DNA from 4 places in the Paenibacillus sp. FSL M7-0420 genome. Region 1 is predicted to be linked to each of the others. Evidence: riboswitches for the same ligand, from Rfam matches in the RefSeq annotation. Region 1 holds a riboswitch; each other region holds the start of a gene.
The links. A riboswitch is a leader RNA that binds a small molecule or an ion and turns the genes downstream of it on or off. The one in region 1 is predicted to bind cyclic di-GMP.
Positions count from the first base shown of each region.

Region 2: another riboswitch for cyclic di-GMP. It lies ahead of MKX51_RS19390 (thiamine pyrophosphate-binding protein); the one in region 1 lies ahead of MKX51_RS29650 (flagellar assembly protein A).
Region 3: another riboswitch for cyclic di-GMP. It lies ahead of MKX51_RS03565 (PA14 domain-containing protein); the one in region 1 lies ahead of MKX51_RS29650 (flagellar assembly protein A).
Region 4: another riboswitch for cyclic di-GMP. It lies ahead of MKX51_RS01625 (transglutaminase-like domain-containing protein); the one in region 1 lies ahead of MKX51_RS29650 (flagellar assembly protein A).

Region 1 is NZ_JBBOCJ010000001.1:6,911,597-6,917,372, forward strand. It holds gene MKX51_RS29635 (ABC transporter ATP-binding protein) at 1-696, opposite strand, end outside; gene MKX51_RS29640 (ABC transporter substrate-binding protein) at 711-1,724, opposite strand; gene biuH (biuret amidohydrolase) at 1,750-2,433, opposite strand; cyclic di-GMP riboswitch class I at 2,939-3,031, shown strand; gene MKX51_RS29650 (flagellar assembly protein A) at 3,139-4,773, shown strand; gene MKX51_RS29655 (aldo/keto reductase) at 4,788-5,762, shown strand.
Region 2 is NZ_JBBOCJ010000001.1:4,506,059-4,511,834, reverse strand. It holds gene MKX51_RS19395 (carboxymuconolactone decarboxylase family protein) at 1-345, opposite strand, end outside; gene MKX51_RS19390 (thiamine pyrophosphate-binding protein) at 396-2,009, opposite strand; cyclic di-GMP riboswitch class I at 2,156-2,252, opposite strand; gene MKX51_RS19385 (methyl-accepting chemotaxis protein) at 2,754-4,004, opposite strand; gene MKX51_RS19380 (helix-turn-helix transcriptional regulator) at 4,078-5,034, opposite strand; gene serA (phosphoglycerate dehydrogenase) at 5,263-5,776, opposite strand, start outside.
Region 3 is NZ_JBBOCJ010000001.1:833,679-839,454, reverse strand. It holds gene MKX51_RS03565 (PA14 domain-containing protein) at 110-2,458, opposite strand; cyclic di-GMP riboswitch class I at 2,473-2,553, opposite strand; gene MKX51_RS03560 (sugar phosphate nucleotidyltransferase) at 2,691-4,064, opposite strand; gene MKX51_RS03555 (UDP-glucose dehydrogenase family protein) at 5,293-5,776, opposite strand, start outside.
Region 4 is NZ_JBBOCJ010000001.1:377,390-383,165, reverse strand. It holds rRNA gene MKX51_RS01630 (16S ribosomal RNA) at 44-1,604, opposite strand; gene MKX51_RS01625 (transglutaminase-like domain-containing protein) at 1,973-2,782, opposite strand; cyclic di-GMP riboswitch class I at 2,796-2,876, opposite strand; cyclic di-GMP riboswitch class I at 2,950-3,031, opposite strand; gene MKX51_RS01620 (class D sortase) at 3,157-3,810, opposite strand; gene MKX51_RS01615 (GtrA family protein) at 3,882-4,286, opposite strand; gene MKX51_RS01610 (glycosyltransferase family 2 protein) at 4,276-5,253, opposite strand; gene MKX51_RS01605 (glycosyltransferase family 39 protein) at 5,350-5,776, opposite strand, start outside.

The DNA.
Region 1 (5,776 bases):
ACCGGCGGGCCGGGGAGACATCATCACGACCCGGTCTGACAGCAGCGCGGATTCATGTATGGAATGGGTAACCATCACAATGCTGCTTAGACTGGTCTCCGGGCTCTCCCACAGCCGCAGCAGCTCGAAATTCAGCTTCTCGCGTGTCAGCTCATCCAGCGCGCCGAACGGTTCGTCCATCAGCAGCACCGTCGGATCGGCAGCCAGGGCCCGGGCAATCGCCGCCCGCTGCTGCATCCCGCCGCTGAGCTGATGCGGGAAGTGGTTCAGATAATCCTGCAGACCGACCAGGCGCAGGGCACTTTCTGCTTTTTCACGCGCCTCGGCTTTACTGAACTTCTTCTTCTCGCCCAGCTCCAGCGGCAGCATGACATTCTGTAGCGCACTGAGCCACGGCATCAGGACCGGCTTCTGAAAGACCATGCCCAGGGACAGATCCGGGGAGGCATACGCCACCTCTCCACCGGCTTCCGGGCTTAATAGCCGCAGCATTAGCCGGAGTGTTGTGGATTTCCCGCAGCCGCTCGGTCCAAGAATCGAAATGAACTCATTGCGGTATACATCAAGGCTGACCTTATCCAGCACAGGCACGTTGCCGAAGGAAAGAGAGCAGTTGCGCAGGGAGAGCATGGTTTCCCGGGTACCGGGATGCTGCGCGGCGGCAGTATCCAGCTGTTCTTTGATCGCTGTTGTCATTATCGGGTCCCTCCTTATTTCAAAAACTCATTGGTGAACAATCCGCCGGTATCCTGTTCCTTTTTCACAAATCCCAGCTCGACCAGATTCTTCTGCAATGTCTCCCAAGATGCCTCGTCCATTGAGCCCAGCGGGAGCTTCTCCGGATCAAGCAACGGAATGCTGGCCTTCATCATATTGACCTCATGCTTCAGATCCAGCTTCTCGCCATATTTCAGACCGAATTCTGCCGCCTCTTCCGGATGCTTCACCGCATAATCCCAGCCCTGCATAGACGCCTGCACGAAGCTTGCGACCATCTCCGGGTCCTTCTTGATGACAGACTCCGTGGTGAATAAGGTATCGGCATAGAAATTGATGCCATAGTCGTTCGGGTCGATAATATTCACTTCCTTGCCCTGCTCCTCTACAGCCAGCACTTCATTAATGACATAGCCGGGCCAGGCCTTGACCTGCCCGGTCAACAGCGGACTCAGATCGTATTTGACCGGCATCTCTTCGATTTGCGAAGGGTCGATGCCCGCGCTTTTCTCCATGGCCCGGAAGGTCAGCTCTTCGTTGCCGCCCAGCTTAATGCCTACCTTTTGCCCGACAAGGTCCTCCATCGTCTTGATCCCGGACTCTTTGAGTGTGAACATGACGAACGGGGTTTTGCGGTAGATCGCGGATAACGCTTTGACAGGGACGCCTTTCTCTCTGGCGATGACGACCTGGTCGGCACCCGTAACTCCGAACTCCTCACTGCCGGAAGCTACCATCTGCACAGCGGGGAAATCCGAGCCCCCCGGGCGGATCTCAACATCCAGCCCCGCTTCTTTATAGAAGCCTTTTTCCACCGCGGTATAAAAGCCGGCAAACTGCGCCTGGTGAATCCACTTCAGCCGGAGCACCACCTTCTTCAGCTCGCCTGAGCCTTCCGCTCCCTGGCCTTCGGCCTTACCGGCTTCCGTAGTGTTACCGCAGGCGGTCAGGAGCAGCATCAGCGAGGTTAACAGCATCAGCGCTTTCGTTCTGGACTTGTTCCACATGGTTATTCCCCCGTTTATGAATGATTTAGTATTGCTCCAGCGCACGCAGCACCGCTTGTGAATCACTTACACTGCCGAACACCCCGCCCTGCATTTGAACCATACTCAGCGCCGCCAGGTGATTCGCTTCATCCGTCGCTCCCGTGCAATCCGCAAGAATCAGACACTCGTACCCGCGGTCATTGGCTTCCCGCATCGTGGTGTGTACACAGACATCGGTAGTAATACCAGTCAGAATCAGATGGGTAATTCCTTTATTCTTCAGGATCAGGTCCAGGTCCGTTGCGTAAAAGCTCCCTTTGCCCGGCTTGTCTATAATGTACTCTCCGCCAGCAGGCGCCAGCTCCTCAATGATCTGCCAGCCGCGCTCCCCCCGCACGAGGATTCGTCCCGCCGGTCCTTCGGAGCCGATCTCGGCCCCAATCTGGCGGCTGCGCCACCGTTTGTTCGCCGGCAGATCCGACAGATCCGGCTTATGCCCCTCGCGGGTATGGATCACGGTGAACCCTTCAATCTCCCGGATACGTGCCAGCAGCCGCTGAATGGGCTGAATCGCCCTCGCTGTTAATGAGAGGTCATAACCCATTCTCTCGACGTAACCGCCCTTGCCGCAAAAATCCGTCTGCATGTCGATAATCATCAGCGCTGTCTTCGCCGGGTCCACAGCCCCGTCATAAGGCCAGATGTAAGGTGTTGCTGCAATCTGCATGGTTTATGCTCCTCTCCTGATGTCGCTATCTCTATTAATGTTATATTAGTTAACATTAATTCGCGTTTCCTTGGTATGAGTTAGATTATATTACAATGAATTTGGGATGTCTTCGGTTTTATTACGAAATAATACACTGAATGTTTGTGTTTATTTACATAGTTAACATATACATAACATTTATACTCGCAATACTCCTTATCAAAAAGGAACACTCCGGGTCTTACCAAGCCCAGAGTGTCCCAACAGTTCAATGCTCACACTTTCCTCCTTCTGCCTCTTCCATAAGCTGTAAGCGCTGGGAAACCAGTTTTTTTGTCGAAATAGAGCTGCATATTTCGAGTTTTTTGATAAATAGGCATAATATAGTTGAAAAATAGCTCTTTAAGTACTAGAATTAAGCTTGTTTGCAGAAGTTAATGACGCATAAGAACTATTTATGATTCTTTTTGTCGATTGCAGTCGACCACTATTCATTGCCTCTACAGGATGTATATCATTGATCTATTTCTAAAGGCAAACTCCCCGAAAGGGCAGGACGCAAAGCTATGGGCCTAAGAACGCCAGAATCTGCGTTTACGGTTGCCAGGCTGCCAATAGAGACCACTTAAGCCAGCTGTTCAGGAGGGGAAGCCTCCCAGGCTTGATGATGTTCTTTTTCTGTACGAATTGCCATTGATCATACGAAAAAGTGAGGTTACAACCATGCCGCAGCAGGATATCGAACCAAGCCGATATGAATTCGTAGAGTCCCTGATGCTCGAACGTAAAGGTCTCCTGGATTCATTCTCTGTGGAGGGCCGGACTTCTGACGGGACAACTGGAGATAAGAATGGAATTATCCTCGTGCAGGACAACCAGATATTTATTACTCCCCCGCTCCCCGGAGGTGCTCCCGCCCGCATTTCTGCGATCCACCCTGTTGTCCTGAAGATCAACTGGAAGACCGTTACAGAACCAACCGAGGTGACCAGGGCGGATTATATCACTTGGGAGATCTGTGAGAAGCCGCAATATGAAATTACCGTATCGCCTGACAAGCTCAAGGTCCACTTCACTTTATACCGTGCAGAGAAGTACGCCTGGAATCTGGTCAACTGTCCTGCCGCCTTCGAAGCGGTTGTCCGTGCCCAGCCCAATCCGGCGATGCTGCTGTCCACGCTCACCATAGAACAGATTATCGCCTCACTGGACAACCGTTTTATTCTGCGCAACCTGAACATTCCCGCCCTGTACGCGGAGCTGGAGAACCCTACATATCTTCCCGTTTGCATCGCTGAAGGAAGATCCCCGCTGCCCGGCAAGGAAGCCCGGCTGGAATTCCTGCTGCCGGAGCATACACTGGAGGGGAACCGGATGCTTCAGGGACAGGGAGCCCCGGGTCAGAAGCCTGAGGATACCATGGAGTATCTCCGTTTCCCGGGGGCCCCCTTTACCTTTGCAGGCGAAGTCTTCGCCCGCAAACTGCCGCCCGAAGAAGGCATTCCCGGCCTCGATACAGACGGAAGGGTACTGCCCCCTCCCCCGCCGCAGGATCTCTACTTTGCTGCCGGTAATCATGCCAAGCTCCTTCCCTGCGGTCATATCGTGGCCCGGCATACCGGCAGACCCCGCATCTGCGGAGGAAACAGCAGCGTCCGGATATGTGACTTCCCTCCGGCCTGTCTGCTGACCAGCGAGATGACCGATCCTGCGGGCGATGTTATGTTCGCAGGTGACATCATTGTACCGGGAGATCTGGAAGGACCTGTACGGGTTGAAGCCCTCGGGAATGTGTACGTCTATGGCGATATCCGCCAATCTACAATTATAGCCACCGGCAGTATTTACGTTAGCGGCCAGGTCACCGGCAGCGGCCTGTACGCCGGACACGCCGGGGTACTGCAGCATCGTCTGCATAGCCTCGCAAGCCTGCTGCGGACAGAGACGGACGGACTGCTGGAGGCAGCGCGCCAGCTGGCCAAGAATGTGGAATCCCGCCAGCAATCCGTGAATTACGGCCTGGTAGTCATGCTGCTGCTGGAAGATAAATACAGCCACCTCGGCAGCCTGATCCGTGATCTTCAGGCTGCCCTGAGCCGTATGAACGGAGAGTTCGGCTCCGGCACAGACCCGCTCCGGCAGATGCTTGAGGTATTCGCCCATCCGGGACAATTCACCGGGTACATCACAGACAGTGTGCTAAGCCGCTTCTCCAGGCTGCTCCTCAAGCTGAGCGAGGAGATTGAGCTGCTCCAGGAGGAGCATGCGGTAATTAATCTTGCCCGGTCGCAGGAGAGCCGCCTGGAGTCCGGCGGCAAGCTGCTTGTGCGTGATTCTGCTAAGACTACTACTATATAAGGAGAAGTGAGCGCGTGAGATATAACCGTCTGGGCAATAGCGGCCTGCAGGTGTCCGCCCTGGGTCTTGGAACCAATTCCTTCGGCAAACGGGCAGATCAGGAGACCTCGGTCCGCATTCTGCACACCGCTATGGATCAGGGCATCAATTTCATCGATACCGCCAATATCTATGCCGGCTCTGAATCGGAGCGGATCATTGGCCTTGCGCTTGAAGGCAGACGCCATAACGCTGTGCTGGCGACCAAGGCCGGATTGCCGAAGCATGAGGGACCCGGCGGCAGCGGCTCTTCGCGCCATCATCTGATGCAGGAGCTGGAGGGCAGCCTGCGCCGGCTGAAGACCGACTATGTGGATCTGTACCAGATTCACACCTTCGACCCCTACACACCGCTGGAGGAAACACTGCGCACGCTGGATGATCTGATCTCCGCAGGCAAGGTGCGGTATATCGGAGCCTCCAATTATGCCGCCTGGGAGCTGATGAAGGCGCTCGGAATCAGCGAAGCGCGTAACTGGGCGAAATACATCTCTATCCAATGCAGCTATTCGCTGGCTGACCGCACGCCCGAAGCCGAGCTGCTTCCGCTCTGCCTGGATCAGGGTCTGGGCATCATCCCATACTTCCCTCTGGCGGGCGGCATTCTTACCGGCAAATATGCCGGCAGCAGCAGTGCCCCTGCCGGCTCCAGAGCAGAGACCGATCCGAACTTCCGCCGCTTCCTTACCCCGGAGCGCATCTCGCTCGGGGAGCAGGTTCAAGCAATTGCGGAGGAGATGGGCACTTCACCTGCGGCTCTATCCCTGGCCTGGCTGATGAACCGGCCCGCCGTCTCCACGGTGATTGTCGGCGCAACTGCAGTAGAGCAGGTACAGCATAATCTGCAGAGTCTCTCTGCTTCACCGGATGCAGGAACACTTGAGCAGCTTGACCAGGCCAGCGCCGCCCTCCGCACCGGCGAGCCGTTTGCAGTCTACCGGCTGCCGTAAACGCTGACGGTGAT
Region 2 (5,776 bases), 2.4 Mb from region 1:
CAGCAGCACATTAAAGGCCGAAATCACCCGGGGGGCACCGACGCAAGGGGTCAGATGCAGCAGCACACCCTTGATCTGCTCGACGGTCATGCCAACGCGGAGCGCCATTACATAATGAACCCCCAGCTGTTCATATTGCCCCATCGTAATCAGAGACGAGATCACTGCAATCTCCTTCCAGTCAGAGCCAATCGTGGTCCGCTGAAAAATATCGCCATAAGCATTGCCCATGATATATTCGGCTAATTCCGGAAAATGCTCTTTGATCGGAGCCAGGGCCTTGGCCCCATAATCTCCTGAGAGATCAGTGAAATGATCGAGTCCGCTGTTCATGCTCTTGTTCACGTTATGTCCTCCTGACAGTAGGTTAGAAAAGGTGTGCGGATATGGCTTCCTTACGTAAGATCCAGCGTTCGGTGCGCCGTAGGAGGCATTTCATCACGGTCAGTCAGCAGTTCAATGACAGCTGCCTTGTTAAGGGCCACAGCTTCGCGGATTGCGGCAGCGAACTCCTCCTGCGTCTCGCAGCGGAAGCCGGCTGCACCCAGCGATTCGGCGAATTTCACGGCATCCATCGGAACCTCGAAGATCGTACCGTCAATCCGGCCGGTCGTTTTCTCCATGCCCTTGAGCGCCATATCCAGCTGCATATTGTTCACCACGATGAAAATTACCGGAATGTCCTTGCAAACGGCCGTGTTTATTTCAGCTCCGAGCATCATAAAACAGCCGTCCCCGGTAATACAGAAGACAGTCTCCCCGGGAGAGGCAGCCTTGGCGCCGATGGACATGCCAATTGAATTGCCCATACAGGCAAAGTAGGCATCGAATATGAAGCTGCCGGGCCTGCGGACATTGAACCATTTCACAGCATTGAAGCCATGGCTGCCGTCATCTACAAACACGCTGCTGTTGTAAGGAATCAAGTCGCTCATCGTGCTCATTACCGAAGCCAGAGAGAGGCCGGCCAGCACGGGCAGCTCGTCATTGTAAGCATTGGAGATTGTGATTTCATGCCTGGTGACCGTAGAGGAGTCCAGCTTCTGAAGATACAGTGCCAGGTTGTCCCTTAAGTCCCCGCCGACAGCGATGGTGGATGAGGACAGTATTTTGCCGACAAAGGTTGGATCTACATCGAACTGGATCAGCTGCTGCGGATGATTCTCCGGCTTCAGGTTGCAGATGGTCATGTCGCTCAGCCGGGAGCCCAGAACAATGAACAGATCACTGTTGTTCAGCAATTCATCGCCGTGCGAAGAGCCGCCGACGCCGACCGGACCGTGGTAGAGCGGGTGATCATAAGCTATGGCGCCTTTGCCGCCTGGAGAGGTGACTACAGGAATGTTGAAGGTTTCGGCCAGCTGGACCAGTTCCTGATGGGCACCTGAACGGTTGACGCCTTTACCGGCAATGATCAGCGGTCTGGCGGATTGATTAATCGCCGAGATGACCCGGTCATAGTTCTGATAACTGACTAGTCCCTCGCGTTCCGGCAGAACAATCCGGCATTCCGCGAGCCGCTCTGTCTGCACATCAAACGGAATGCAGAGATGGACCGGACCTTTCCGGTCACCGAGGGCGATGGATAGGGCATGGTTGAAAATCGTGCTGAAGTGATCGCCGCGTTCAACGAGCTTGCTGAAGAGGGTGGCCGGCCGGAACATATCCGCCAAATCAGCCAGATAGGAAGTGGAATCCTGACATTGGGGAATGCCCAGCTCCTTGATGGACTGATGTCCGGTGATGAAGAGGACGGGAAGATTATTGGCCTTGGCATGCGCTGCTGCGGTGAGCAGATTCGTTCCGCCCGGACCGGAGGTGCCGAAGGCTACCCCGAGACTGCCGGTCTTCAGAGCATAACCGCCGGCGGCGAAGCCGGAGCTGGATTCGTGCCGGCCGGGGATGAACTCTATACCGTAGTCAACCATTTTCAAAGCGATGGGGCAAATAGACTTGCCTATGATTCCAAAAGAATGAGTGACTCCCAGATTGCGTAATGCTTCCGCCATATAATCTGCAACTGTCTTCAGAACATCCACCCCGCAAGTTGTTATTTGTATACGTCAGCAATAGAAAACCTGTACTCAACATTGGAGCACAGGTCTGTTGCACGAATCACCATAATCAAACGCGAAACCTAAGGCGTTCACAGTTTTTCAGCAACCTGGCTGTCATGATCCCACTTCAGAAATGAGACTGTAGATCCATGGCTTTGCGTCATTCCCTTTCGGTGAATTTTGCCGGTATGCGGTTATAAATGAATTTGTGGAGAATTTTCCTTTACAATATATTCCTTGCTCCTCTTTTGTCAATAACCCCTGTGAGAAGAAACTCGGAATTTGACGAATATTCAGGAGTAAAAATGGCTAAATATTTGGATTTTCAAACTTTTGAAAATGGTTGTCTCTGGAAGACTAAAGTCTTAAAATGCAAATGGCCATTTAGGTTGGTTAATATGGGAAGTGAGCCCAAAGACTCATTACATTCCTGATTTACTGCAAAATATTAAGAAATCGCTAGATATACAGCATTGCAAATTTCGGTGATAGGACTTAAGTAGCGGTGATGTGAGAGGTTAGCTTATAGACAATCTATGACAATAGAACGACTATAGTAAAGAAGTGCAAAGCACGTTTTTTACCGTTATGCACAATTTCAACAATTTGTGAATATTACATAACAATCTTTGTTTTGCCCAAAAAAAGAGACACCTCCCGCAGAAAATTCCGCAGGCGTGTCTCTTTGTGCCGGGGTTAAAATTTGAAAATATGAATCGTTTTTTGCAGGTTGAAGACTGCGGAGGTCATCTTCTCTGTCTCCTCAGCTACGGATTGCAGAGCATGAATCTGTTCGTTCATTGCTGCGGATACCTCTTCCGTCCCTGCGGCGGTCTCCTGGGTGATGGCTGAGATATTCTCGATCGCCCCGGAGATCTTGAGCGCGCTCTCCAGCATAAGGTCACTCTCTGCGGAGAAAGAGGCAATCTGCTCGGTTATGTATTGGACACTATGCACAATTTGAGCAAAGATGTTGGCCGTCTCCGTAATCATCTCATTCTGCACCTGGACTACCTCTTCGTTAATGGCGATGTTATCAATAGCCTGCTTGATATCCGCTTCGATGCTGCGTACCAGACCGAACACCTCTTTGGTTGAAGCGGTGGATTCCTCGGCCAGCTTGCGGACCTCCTGGGCAACAACTGCGAACCCGCGGCCATGCTCGCCTGCACGGGCGGCTTCAATAGAAGCATTGAGCGACAGCAGATTGGTCTGTTCAGCAATTTCAGTAATCGTCTTGGTAATCATCGTAATGCCTCGTGCGTTATGCGATAGGGCTTCGATGGTATCCGCCACCTTCCGGGTAGCCTGGATGTTCTTGCGCATGCCTTCGGCTTGGGTATCCACCGATTGCCGCCCCTGTTCTACCAATTCCAGCGTATGTACAGACCTTCTATTCATTTCCTTGGTGGAATTCGTATAATTGGAGACTTTGATTTCGATATCCTTGATCGATTCGGTCATATCAGCGATATCCACCGAGATTTCGTTAGCACCGAGGGCCAGTTCATTGGAGGAGGAGGCCACCTGCGCCATGACAAACTTCAGGTTCTGATTCTTGTCTTCAATCCCGCGGCTGGCGTCCATAACCTGACGGGTAATCTGTGAGGCATCGGTGAGGATTTTTTTGAGCTTGTCAATCATGGTGTTGAAGGAGCGGCTAATGTCGCCCATGGAGCCATTCTCGTCAGCACGGCTGGTGAAGTCGCCTTTGGCAATCGTGTGCGTCACATTGGAGATATCCTCAAATGAAGATGTAAGCGTTCTCTCAATGAAGCGCGCAAGCGGGTAAGTCAGCGCTGCCAGGACAGCGACAAGAATAATGCCGATGAGCAGCCTGTCCATAAGGATTAGCGTAATTAAGACAGGGACAGCGAATAAAGCGGCAACCAGGTAACATCCGGTGACGATTTTTTGTTTCAACGGCAGCTTGTTCATCCAGTCCATAATGTAAAGTCCCCCTATAAATAATAATGTGTATTGTAATATTATAGGGGATACTAGTGCATTTGGTCTATTATTAAAAATCGTATAATGCTGCCGCTTCGCGCAGAGCCGCAGCAACCGTATCCGCAAGCTCAGGCGGTGCCGTCACCTTGATGCCCTGACCCAGGGACAGGATGATCCGGCACGCAGACTCCGGTGTGTTGAACTCGACCTCGGCCCTGATCCAGCCCGGGGCCTCAGAAGGCTCCTGGTGCAACAGGGCGACGTATCGCTCCTTCTGCAGCTCCTTCATTGTTTGCTCTCTTACAAGCAGGCTGGAGGGGTACCTGGGCAAGGCAGACTTGAATGCGGCGGTGGAGGTCTCCCAGTAGCGGGACAGGTCAAAATCCTCCGGCAGCTCAAATAGCTCATCTGTGACTTTGGCCTCAGTGATTCTGGAGACCCGGTAGGTCCGCAGCAGCCCGCCGCTATGCTCGGCAACTACGTACCATACGCCGCGCTTGACCACCAGCCCCAGCGGTGCAACCAGCCGCTTCGCAGCGTCCTCCCCGCGCAGATAGGTGATGCTCACCTTGCGGTTCTCCCATAAGGCTTCCTGCAAAGCGGTCAGGCAGGGATAGGTCTCCCCGGAGGGATGCCACCCGGCTCCGTCGATGTGAATCCGCTGGCTGAGGAAGCTGAAGGGGGTGACTGGCTGCCGGGTAGCGACAGCCTGCAGCTTGCGGGCGGCCGAGGAGAACTCCTCCTGAATGCCCAGAGCGTGCAGAATTGCCGGATCAGCGGGCACCAGCAGTGCGGCAATCTCCTTGGTGTTCATTCCGGTCAGGGAATTCCGGTAGCCTTCAGCCAGCCTCCAGCCGCCTTCCCGGCCGCGCTCGGCGAGCACGGGGATGCCGGAGAAGCTAAGTGCCTCCATATCCCGGAAGATTGTACGTTCGGAGACCTCCAGCGTTTGCGCCAGCTCTTTGGAGCTGATTTTGCCGCGGCTCTGTAAGAGTTGAACGATAGTGATCAGGCGATCCGCTCTCATTCTGCAACCTCCCTTGAATGTGTTATTTATATATGTCAATGGTTGTCATGTATAAGGTATATATTAGACAAGAGTACGGATTAGCGCAAATGATCATCTAATCCGCAGTACCGTCCTTTAAAAGGAAGGCAAAGCCGTTTCCGCTTATATAACGCAAAAACACTCTTTGGAAGTGCGCAGCCTTAAGCCTGCACTCCCGAAGAGTGTTTTATTGTGAAGAAATAAGAATTAGAGCAGAATGATCTCCTCAGCGGTGTTGATCTCCGGCAGTCCGGCCAGCTTCACCAGGACCTCCTTCGGTACACCCTTATCAACGGTCAGGAGCATGATGGCCGCTCCGCCGATGATAGTCCGGCCAACCTGCATGGATGCGATATTGACGCCGTTCTCGCCAAGCAGGGTGCCGACGAGTCCGATGATACCCGGCTTATCGTTGTGCGAGATGACAAGCTGATGGCCTTCCGGAGCAATATCGACCGGGAACTTGTTGACCTTAACGATCCGTTCGCCATAGCCCTGCAGCAGGGTACCGGCGACCAGACGCTCTTCATCATGCTCAGCCTTGAGTGTTACCGTGATGAGGTTGGTGAAGCCTTTGGTTTTGGAAGCCTTGGTCACCACTACATTCACATCACGGGTCTTCGCCAGATGCATCGAGTTGACGATGTTCACATCTCCGGCAAAGTGGCGGGTGAGCACACCTTTGACGACATAGCGGGTAAGCGGCTGGGTATCCACATCC
Region 3 (5,776 bases), 6.1 Mb from region 1:
TAGCCCTGCTGGTAAGCAGGGCCATTAAGAGTGGCTTGCAGGATTTATAATTGTAACGTCTTAACCAGTAACAGCGCCAATGTTGAACACAGCTGCGGACCTTATGAGCTTACGAAGCGGAAGGGAGAAACAGCGCGCTTGCCGGAATGGTTCCTTTGGCCTGGCTTGGACTCTGCCACATCAGCCGCGCTTTTGCATCCCCTTGATTCTCATAATACTCTACCTGAATATCATACAGCTCGCCTGCGGTCAGGCTGATGCTGCCCATGCGTTCGGTGCCGCTCTGCTTCACCCAGCTGTCAATCACAAGCTCACCGTTCACCCGTACGCGGATACCGTCATCGGAATGGGTATAGATCTGATAAGTCTCCGTGTAGAGCGGCTTCATCTTCCCGCTCCAGCGGACAGAGAAAAAGTCTATGCCGAGGGCGGCATCCGGCGAGCCTTGGCGCCAGTTGAAATCAAGCACAGCATCGGTACGCACTACAGCGGGTTCGCCCGATAGCGTCATGTTATTGAAGTATTCCGCGTACAGTCCATTGGCAGCAGGAACTTCTACCGGCAGATCCACCGGTGTTGCTGTAGGAGAAGGAACGGGAGCCGCTGTCGGCGTAGGCACCGGTGTTGGCGTTGGCGTTGGCGTTGGTGTCGGTGCTGGCGTCAGTGTTGGTGCTGGTGTTGGCATTGGTGTCGTTACTGGTGCCGGCGTTGCTGTCTGTGCTGGCGCTACTGTCGCTGCTGGTACCGTTGTCGGTACTGCTGTTGCAGCCGGAGCAGGTATGGATGTGTTGCCTGCTCTGGAGAAAAGCGCACTTGCAGGTACGGTTCCCTTCACCTGGCTGGGGCTCTGCCACATCAGATGGACATTCGCATCGCCTGCATTCTCATAATACTCTACCTTAATATCGTACAGTTGCCCGGCAGTCAAGGCTATGCTTCCTGTGCGGGCAGTTCCGCTCTGCTTGACCCAGCTGTCAATGACTGCTGTGCCGTTCACCCATAAGCGGATACCGTCATCCGATGTAGTATAGAACTGATAGGTCTCGCTGTAAGCCGGCTTAATCTGGCCGGTCCACCGGATCGAGAAGTAGTCCACGCCGAGTGTGGTATTAGGAGTACTCTGACGCCAATTGAAGCTGATGACCTCATCGTTACGCACCATAACCGGTGTCCCCGAGAGTGTCATGTTCTTGAAGTATTCTCCAAGCAACCCATTCTGGCCAGGCTTGCTCTCCGTATCACCGGAGGTTGGGACCGGCTTCGGAATCGGCGCAACGGTTGGTGCCGATGTTGCGGTTGGCGTTGCTGTTGGCGTCGGCGTTGCGGTTGCCGTTGGTGTCGGTGTTACTGTAGGCGCTGGTGTTGCTGTAGGCGTCGGTGTTGCGGTTGGCTTAGGGGCCGCCACTGGAGCAGTCCAGGCCTTATATTGGTCACGGGTCAGTGTGTAGCTGTCATTCATGAAATTCTTGATCGTAGCCGTGCTGTTATTCTCATAGAGCATCTTGCCCCAGTTCATCATGAACACGTAATTCTGCTGGGTCAGCTTCAGCTTCGAGATATTCGGCATTTCACCGTTCTCGCCGATGCCGATCGGTTTGCCGCCAGCCAGGCTGGTCAGATCATCATGATATTTATTCGAGTAGTCGTTATTATATATATCCGCTGCCAGCACATCCACTCTGTCCGCACCCGGATAAGTCCGTGCATAGGGATCAGAGTTGGCATTCGGCGCATTCGGGTTCCATACCCAAATCAGATTATTTAATTGATGAACGTTTACGAAACGGTCATACATAATATTCCATAGAGCTGAGAAATTATCTTTCTTCCCCCACCAGAACCAGCCGCCGTTCATTTCATGGTACGGTCTCCACAGGATGGGAACCTTGGCATCCCGCAGGCTTTTCAGAGAGACGGCTACTTTATCCAGATCGGTGATCAGCGCATTATACTCTGTAGTACCGGGGGTTACGTATTTGTTGAATTGTGCCTGGCTGATTGACTTCTGCACATTGGACCATTCGTACTTGGTGCCCGGCAGGTTCTGGTGGAAGGTCATGGCGACAATGCCGCCCGCTCTGGACCAGTTCGTTGCACTCCAGACAATATTTTTGCGTTGTGCAGCGACTCCGCTCTCACTCTGTCCACCGATTGCTCCAAGCTCATAACCATGCAGTGCGGCGTATTGTCCGCTTGTTCCCTTTAGCTTGTTGCTCAGCTCATCCGGACTCTCGAAATAGTCATGCTGCCCTGTAATAATTCCATTTCCCGAGATATCATACAGATTGTTCAGCAGCTTGACCGCCTCGGCTGAGGCATTAGGGTTCACGGGCGCTCCTGTAGAGGAGGCAGCCTTGACAGTGGACGGGGCGATTCCCAATCCCACGGGTACAGCAGACAATACCACGGCCAGCGACAGCACAGCGCAGAGCAAACGAGACTTACGGTAAGTTTTCACAATATTCTCTTCCTTTCGGTAGCCAGGCTGCCACTCTTGCGAAGGCCCTATAGCTTTGCGTCCCTATCTTTCGATTAGGTTTGCCATTGTCGTTTTGGAAGGATCAATCCCTCTTACCGTAAGTATCGTCGATATGCAAATTTAATGTAGAGTAAAAACAAAATTTGTCTAAAAAATAGTTCTCAATACCTGATTTAAAATTGTAACAATTGGTTAAATAGATAAGTTAGACCTAAGAAATGAACTGATGTAGAGCGATATCCTCCCAGTCCAGAGTAATACGGATATTGTCTTCCTCTACCAGCTCAGAGCCTGTCTGCACCTCAATGAACTCCACATCGGTAAGAGCAAGAATGGCATGCTTGGTCCCTTCCGGTATCCGCACCACATCCCCTGCCTTCACGTTGTGCATCTTCTCGTTAATCACAATGCTTGCTTCGCCGCTGACAAAGGTCCAGATTTCACTGCGTTTGTGATGCAGCTGATAGCTGATATTTTTACCCTCATTGATGAAAATCCGCTTGGTCAGCACCTCGTTGCCTTCATCATATTTCACATAATCGATCACCTTGTAGTGTCCCCAGCGGCGTTCCTCGTACATCGGTCTTTGTTCAAAAGTCTTCAGCACTTCCTTGATCCGCGGACTCTCGGCCTTGTGTGTCACCAGAATGCCGTCCGGGCTGGCGGCGATAATCAGATCCTTCGCCCCGATGACCGTAATCGGAATATCCAGCTCGTTAATGAGGCAGGTGCCCTCGGAATCAGCGGTGATGAAGCCTTTGCCGACATGGTTGCTGGTCATTTCCTCGGTCAGGGTGTTCCAGGTACCCAGGTCCTTCCAGAATCCGGCATAAGGCTGCACGACGATGTTCTCTTCTTTCTCTACCACTTCGTAATCGAAGCTGATGGAGGACAGCAGCTTATACTGCTTCTGCAGCTCCTCGTAATTCAGCGGCAGCCCTTTGCGCTGCAGGATATCCAGCAGGTAGCCCAGACGGAAGGCGAATACTCCGCAGTTCCAGAGCGCTCCCCGGCTGATCAGCTCCTCGGCCTGCACACGGTCAGGCTTCTCCTGGAAGTGGCTCACTTGCAGGTAACCATTCGCTCCCGCATCTGCGCCCGTTGGAATGATGTAGCCGTATTTCTCCGAAGCATGCTCGGGAACTACGCCCATCAGCGCCAGGTTCGCCCCGCTCACCAGCATGGTGTTCTCCAGCTGCAGCACCGTTTCGAAAAAGGAGGATTCCACGTATGGGTCCACCGGCAGAATCGCCACGGTCTCGCTTGGGGACACCCCCGCGATGGAATACAGGTAGGCCGCCGTCAGCGCAATAGCCGGGAAGGTATCCCGCCGCTCCGGCTCCACGATGATCGGCACCCCGCTGCCGAGCTGGCTCTGGATCATCTCCACCTGGCTGCGTCCGGTCGCCAGATAAGAGGACCCGGCCATGCCGTTCTCCTCCAGCTGTCTCCATACCCGTTGTACCATCGATTCCGGTTCACCTGCCGGGCTTTCCAGTACCTTCAGAAATTGCTTGGAGCGTGAGTCATTGGACAACGGCCAGAGCCGCTTGCCGGAGCCGCCTGATAGAAGTACTAGTTTCATAGTGAACCCTCCATATCGTATTGTTATTGGGTATTTCTTGTTGCTGGAATTGTAATTTAAAATCCCGCCTGTTATGAGGGTCGCTGCAAGGAATTTTGGGCTTACGGCCGCTGTTGTATTTGGATTTCTTGATTAAAACCGCTTCTCGCGGTAGAAATCCAAATACAAAGGCGGACGCTAACGCTCCTACAGCTCCAAAATTCCTCTCCGCTCCATTTCATAACAGGCTGTGCTTTTACATCCGCTTCGCCCGCAGGCGAAGCTCCCGGCTAAAGATCCGATATTGCCGGCTTGTTGTAGCGGCAAGGGGGCCGGGCTGCCGCGCTATACTTGCGGCAGCAGCAGTTGAAATCCTGGTTGCCGGCAGCCTGCCTTCACGACAGTGAATCCCTGGTTGCCGCCTACTGTTGCGGCGGAGAAAGATTCAAAAGCTCAAAGACTCTTAAGTGCCGCTTGTTCCAAGGCGTCGCCGCTGAGTTAGCGGCTGGAAAGAACAAGTTCCAAGACATTAGAATTCAAGACCAAGATTCAAGACCGGAATCCAAGACTCTTGTGCCAAGGGCTTGCCGCACAAGTTCGCGGCGGCAGAAGCTGGTTAGTTAAGTACTAGGCACTAGTGCTGCTCAGTTGCTCCATTTGGCTCGAATCCGGGAAATCAGGGGTACTTGTGCTCTTCATTTGCTCGTTCAGCTAACATTCCCGGGATTCAGGTGCACTTGTGCTCTTCATTTACTCATTTAGCCAACTTTCCCGGGATTCAGGTGCACTTGTGCTCTTCATTTACTCATTTGGCCAACTTTCCCGAGATTCAGGTGCACTTGTGCTCTTCATTTACTCATTTAGCTAACTTTCCCGGGATTCAGGTGCACTTGTGCTCTTCATTTACTCATTTAGCCAACTTCCCCGCGATTCAGGTGCACTTGTGCTCTTCATTTCCGCTTCCAGCCAACTTTCAGCGCATTCAATGGGATTTATCCCTCTCATTTCGCCGGCCAGCCCACTTTCGACGCATTCAAGGGGATTTATCCCTCTCATTCCGCCGTCCAGCCCGCTTTCAGCGCATTTAATGGGATTTATCCCTCTCATTCCGCCGTTCAGCCCACTTTCAGCGCATTCAAGGGGATTTATCCCTCTCATTTCGCCGTCCAGCCCGCTTTCGGCGCATTTAATGGGATTTATCCCTCTCATTCGCCGTGCGGCCCACTGCCGGCGCACTCCGCCAGAGAGATTAGACCGCGCCAGCCACGCTGGCGGAGAATCCGCTAAGCCCGCCCATCTGCGGGCGGCCAACGGAGATATATTCGAGGCCGGTGCCTTCGATCTGCTCTTTGGTGTAGACATTGCGGCCGTCGATCAGCAGTGGGCGGCGCATGGTGCCCGCAAGCACGTGCAGGTTGATCTCCTTGAACTGGCTCCAGTCGGTCAGCAGGCAGACGGCATCGCTGCCCTCGGCAGCTTCTTCGGCCAGCCCGCACCAGCGGAGCTGCGGGTGATCGTACTCGCGCCGGAAATTCTCGGCAGCGATGGGATCATACAGCTTCACGATGGCGCCCTCGGCGACCAGCGCCTCGACGATCTCACGGGCCGGGGCCTCACGGACATCATCGGTATTGGGCTTGAACGCAAGCCCCCAGATGCCGATGACCGCGCCGCGCAGGCTGCCGAGCGATTCATGGAGCTTGGAGATAATCATGAAGCGCTGGCCTTTATTG
Region 4 (5,776 bases), 6.5 Mb from region 1:
TTCCGATTTGAATGTCCTCATTGCAGAGAACGATTCTCCATAGAAAGGAGGTGATCCAGCCGCACCTTCCGATACGGCTACCTTGTTACGACTTCACCCCAATCATCTACCCCACCTTCGGCGGCTGGCTCCCTTGCGGGTTACCCCACCGACTTCGGGTGTTGTAAACTCTCGTGGTGTGACGGGCGGTGTGTACAAGACCCGGGAACGTATTCACCGCGGCATGCTGATCCGCGATTACTAGCAATTCCGACTTCATGCAGGCGAGTTGCAGCCTGCAATCCGAACTGAGACCGGCTTTGCTGGGATTGGCTCCACCTCGCGGCTTCGCTTCCCGTTGTACCGGCCATTGTAGTACGTGTGTAGCCCAGGTCATAAGGGGCATGATGATTTGACGTCATCCCCACCTTCCTCCGGTTTGTCACCGGCAGTCACTCTAGAGTGCCCAGCTTCACCTGCTGGCAACTAAAGTCAAGGGTTGCGCTCGTTGCGGGACTTAACCCAACATCTCACGACACGAGCTGACGACAACCATGCACCACCTGTCTCAACTTTCCCCGAAGGGCACCTGATGCATCTCTGCTTCGTTAGTTGGATGTCAAGACCTGGTAAGGTTCTTCGCGTTGCTTCGAATTAAACCACATACTCCACTGCTTGTGCGGGTCCCCGTCAATTCCTTTGAGTTTCAGTCTTGCGACCGTACTCCCCAGGCGGAGTGCTTACTGTGTTAACTTCGGCACCAAGGGTATCGAAACCCCTAACACCTAGCACTCATCGTTTACGGCGTGGACTACCAGGGTATCTAATCCTGTTTGCTCCCCACGCTTTCGCGCCTCAGCGTCAGTTACAGCCCAGAAAGTCGCCTTCGCCACTGGTGTTCCTCCACATATCTACGCATTTCACCGCTACACGTGGAATTCCACTTTCCTCTTCTGTACTCAAGTCACCCAGTTTCCAGTGCGACCTCAGGTTGAGCCCAAGGTTTAAACACCAGACTTAAATAACCGCCTGCGCGCGCTTTACGCCCAATAATTCCGGACAACGCTTGCCCCCTACGTATTACCGCGGCTGCTGGCACGTAGTTAGCCGGGGCTTTCTTCTCAGGTACCGTCACTCCGGCAGCAGTTACTCTACCGGACGTTCTTCCCTGGCAACAGAGCTTTACGATCCGAAAACCTTCATCACTCACGCGGCGTTGCTCCGTCAGGCTTGCGCCCATTGCGGAAGATTCCCTACTGCTGCCTCCCGTAGGAGTCTGGGCCGTGTCTCAGTCCCAGTGTGGCCGTTCACCCTCTCAGGTCGGCTACGCATCGTCGCCTTGGTGGGCCGTTACCCCACCAACTAGCTAATGCGCCGCAGGCCCATCCCCAAGCAGCAGATTGCTCCGCCTTTCATTCTCTCCTCAGGAGAAAAAAGAAATTATCCGGTATTAGCTACCGTTTCCGGTAGTTATCCCAGGCTTGAGGGCAGGTTGCCTACGTGTTACTCACCCGTCCGCCGCTAAGTCTGAAAGGAAGCAAGCTTCCTTTCACACTCCGCTCGACTTGCATGTATTAGGCACGCCGCCAGCGTTCGTCCTGAGCCAGGATCAAACTCTCCAAATTGGTATTTAGAAAGAGCGATTGCTCATTTTGAAACATCTGACGAGAATTTACATTCTCTAATTTTGGATCTCACCGAAGTGATCTCCAGATACTCACTCGTTGTTCAGTTTTCAAAGATCAAGCTCGTTGTTAGCGGCGATGTTATCGTCACCAGCAACTCTTATAATATATCACGTTCTTCTGAGCAATGCAAGCTTTATTTTTGAAATCACTTATTTAAGTAATCTCTCATTTCCTTTGCCGCTCCAACAACGCTTATTTATAATAACCTATCCTTCTATTAAAAAGCAACCTTTATATAAATAAAAATAACCCGCTTAATGATTAAGCGGGTTAGTCTCAGATAATGCTATAGTTCACAGCTATTCTTAGTAGAATTTCGCTGCAGTATATTTGCTTGCTGATTTGACCAGTTCTGTTGTTGCTGTTTTCTTGCCCAGACCTGCATCCACTGTAGTATCAATCGTCACCCATTTGCCGTTCAGGAACACTTCGTTCCAGGCATGGTATGAAGTTACATAGCTTGTATTCCCCATAACCAACTTGGTTGGAATCCCTTCACTGCGGAGCATAGTAGCGAACAAGGAAGCGTAATCGTAGCAGATCCCTTTGTTGGTAGCCAGTGTGTTGTCGTTGTTCGGAATATAATCCGTGCTTACACTGTTGGCCAGAGAGTAGTCATATTTCACGTTAGCTACGATGTAATTGTAGATAGCCTTAACTTTGTCTGCATCTGTGGTCAGACCCTTTGTAAGCTGTGCTGCCTTTTGAACGGATTTATCGGAAGAACTCCACTTTACATTCTGTACAGAGCTCAAATATACGGCATTCACATTGCTCATGGAGAGAGATACAGTCTCGGAAGATAGTACTTTGTATTTGTTGCCGGTAGTATTCTCAAGAACGGAGACCTTGTAAGAGCCATTACCTTGTTGCAGCGGGAACGTCTCGGTCGGTTTGGAAGTGTATAAGTTGTAAGTATAGCTGTTATTGTCCTTGGTAATCATGAGCTTCATCTTCTTGTCCTTAGGAACATCGTACGAAACCCCGATAATCCCTTGATCAAGTTGTCCAACATTTAACCAGCTTGAATCTGCATTTGCTGCTTGAGCAGTGCCTGTCTGCACGGAAGTGACGATCACAAAAAGCGTAATCAGCATTAAATAAAACTTCTTCATGGATAAAACCCCTTTCGGTAGCTGGCTGCCATTCTTACGGGAAGGCCCTTTAGCTTTGCGTCCCTACCTTTCGATAGGTTTGCCGTTATCGTATAAGCTTTATCTGTCCAATCTACTACCACATAATGACAGATCCAGAATGAAAACAAACAAAAAAAGCCTCTTCATTCGGTAACTGGCTGCCATCCATGACGGGAAGGCCCTGTAGCTTTGCGTCCCTACCTTTCGATAGGTTTGCCGTTTATCGTGTATTAGCTTTCATAGTTATATCTTACCATATCTATATCTATTAGCAAGACCCAATTGCTAGATTTCACCACAAATATACTAAAATTTTATGTTTTTTCGACCTTTATCGCCTTGTCCTGATAGAATCAGGTCAGCTTCGCGTGAATGATGAGTCTGTGGGTAGGGTTGACTAGCGGATCACAGGTAATAAGGGTCAAAATCTTATCGTCATCCTTTCCCTTCAGTACCGAAATATCGGTAGGCTCTACAATAGATACATCATATACAACATACTTGTATTCCTGTCCGCTTGTAATAACAGTAATGGTATCCCCTTTACCAACCTCATCCAATCTGTTGAACAGCCGCCCTGCCGTTCTTGACCGATGCGCAGCAATCGCTGCATTGCCTACCGCGCCAATCGGAGCTGTCTCCTTCATATGCGCCGCTGCATGCTTCATATTGGTCTTGTTGGCGCCCTCCAGTACAGGCAGCTTCAGATCGATTTTATCGATTTCAATAATAGCGGTGATCTTGCCTCCCACTTCAATCTCGGGCGCTGTAGTGGGCACCGGCTCTTCCGCACCAGACTCTTCCGCCAGCAGCTGGGTGACTTCCGCATAAGGCTTACTCAGATCCTGGCTGGCAGGAGCCGTAGCCGAAGGAACGATTTCACTATAGGCCTGTTCAGCCTCTTCCAGCAGCTTCTGCTGCTGACGGTCCTCGTACCATTCGCTTCCTTTGGGGTAGAGCATAATCAGGACCCCGGCAAGTATAATCAAATAGGATAACTTCCGCATGACAATCGCCTCCGCAATATAGAATAAGTGCTGCCTCCGCAGAATACGGGGAAGATATACGCTCTATCTCTTTAGAATACCCACTTCCGGCTTCCAAAGAAATTAATGATTACTGTAATAAAGGTAACCAGCACCTTGGCCATCAGCACCTGGACTCCCAGCCGGTCAGTCAGCAGATGAATCAGCAGCACCGAAATGCCCAGCACCAGCAGATTCAGCACAATAAATCTCACCAGCTGCATCCGGTCAAAGCCGCTATTGCCTCCTCTGTCCCGGCCCTTGAAGGTCACCTTCTTATTCCAGACAAAGCTGTTGGCCGTCCCGGCGCTGTAGGAAATAATCTGTGCAGGGGTGTTGAGCATCCCCAGGGAATGCAGCAGGGTAAATACCGCAAAATCAATGAACGTGTTAAGCAGGCCCACCGCATTGAATTTCAGAAACTGGATCATGCCTGCGCTCCAGGCCTTATTTTGCATAGTCGCTTTCCTTCCGCGTGTCTTCGGTCTCGGCATCCGGATAGCCCCGTGTCTCGCTTACGATATAGAGCGGTCTGTCCTTCGATTCATCATAGATCCGTCCGATGTATTCCCCGATGACGCCCAGCAGCATCAGCACAATGCCGTTAAACAGCAGGTTAACCCCGACAATGGAGGCCCAGCCCGGTACAGTCCAAGAGGTGAAGACTTTCTGGAATAAGACCAGAAACAGGTAGATGAAGCTGGAGAAGGACAGGAAGAATCCGATATACGAGGCGATTTTGAGCGGCTTGTGCGAGAAGGAGGTGATTCCGTCGAGCGCAAAGCGGATCATTTTCTTAAGCGGATATTTCGTCTCCCCGGCGAAGCGTTCCTCCCGCACATATTCCACCATGGTCTGCCGGAAGCCGACCCAGCTTACCAGCCCCCGTACATAACGGTTCTTCTCCTTCAGGCCGCGCAGCACATCGCAGACCTTACGGTCGATCAGCCGGAAGTCCCCGGTATCCGTGGGAATCTCCACACTGGTCATGCTGCTGAGCAGACGGTAAAAGATTTTGGCTGTCACCTTCTTGAAGAAGGTCTCTCCGTGGCGCTTCAGCCGCTTGGCATAGACTACCTCATAGCCTTCCTTCCACTTGGCGATCATCTGCAGGATGACCTCCGGCGGGTCCTGGAGATCTGCGTCAATGACCACAACAGCCTGGCCTTCAGCATAATCCATACCCGCCGTAATCGCCACCTGATGGCCGAAGTTACGGGAGAAGTCAATCAGCTTGACATGCTCATCCGTATTGCTTATGCCGCGCATAATCTCAGCCGTACGGTCCCGGCTGCCGTCATTGACGAATACTAGCTCATAGGAATCGCCGCAACCATCCATTACTTTTTTGAGCCGCTCGTACGTTACCTGAATGACTTCCTCCTCATTATACATGGGCACAATTACACTATATCTGGCCTTCACAAGGGTTCCTCCTAAATTTATTGTAAGCCACAGCTTCCTTGATGCGCTTCATCAACATCAGCTTTGAGCAACTATGCGGCTCTTACAGCTCCCCTCCTAGAATACCCAGGAAGGGAACCAGCGAAGTACATGAATGATATAACTGCTGTTCACCTGCATGCCGGACAATACCGGATAGAACATTACAAACAGGATGGCGGCGGCCGCAACATAGGCGTACCGCAGATATCTGGCACCCTGGAACCTGCCGTCAAGCAGCTTCAGGATGTACACAATGGATAGAATCATAAACGGCACCATCGCAAAGTAATGGTACAGGAACGTCTCACGCGGCACAAGCATCCACGGAACATATTGTGAGAAGAAGCCGATCCAGATCATATACAGGCTCTTGTCCCGGCGCTTCAGGGTGAACCATACAGCAGCCAGCATCGTGAAGATTCCTGTCCACCAGATCAGCGGATTGCCCATCGTTACTATGCTGCTCGCCTTGCCTGCAGGCAAGCCTTCGCCGCCGCTGAAG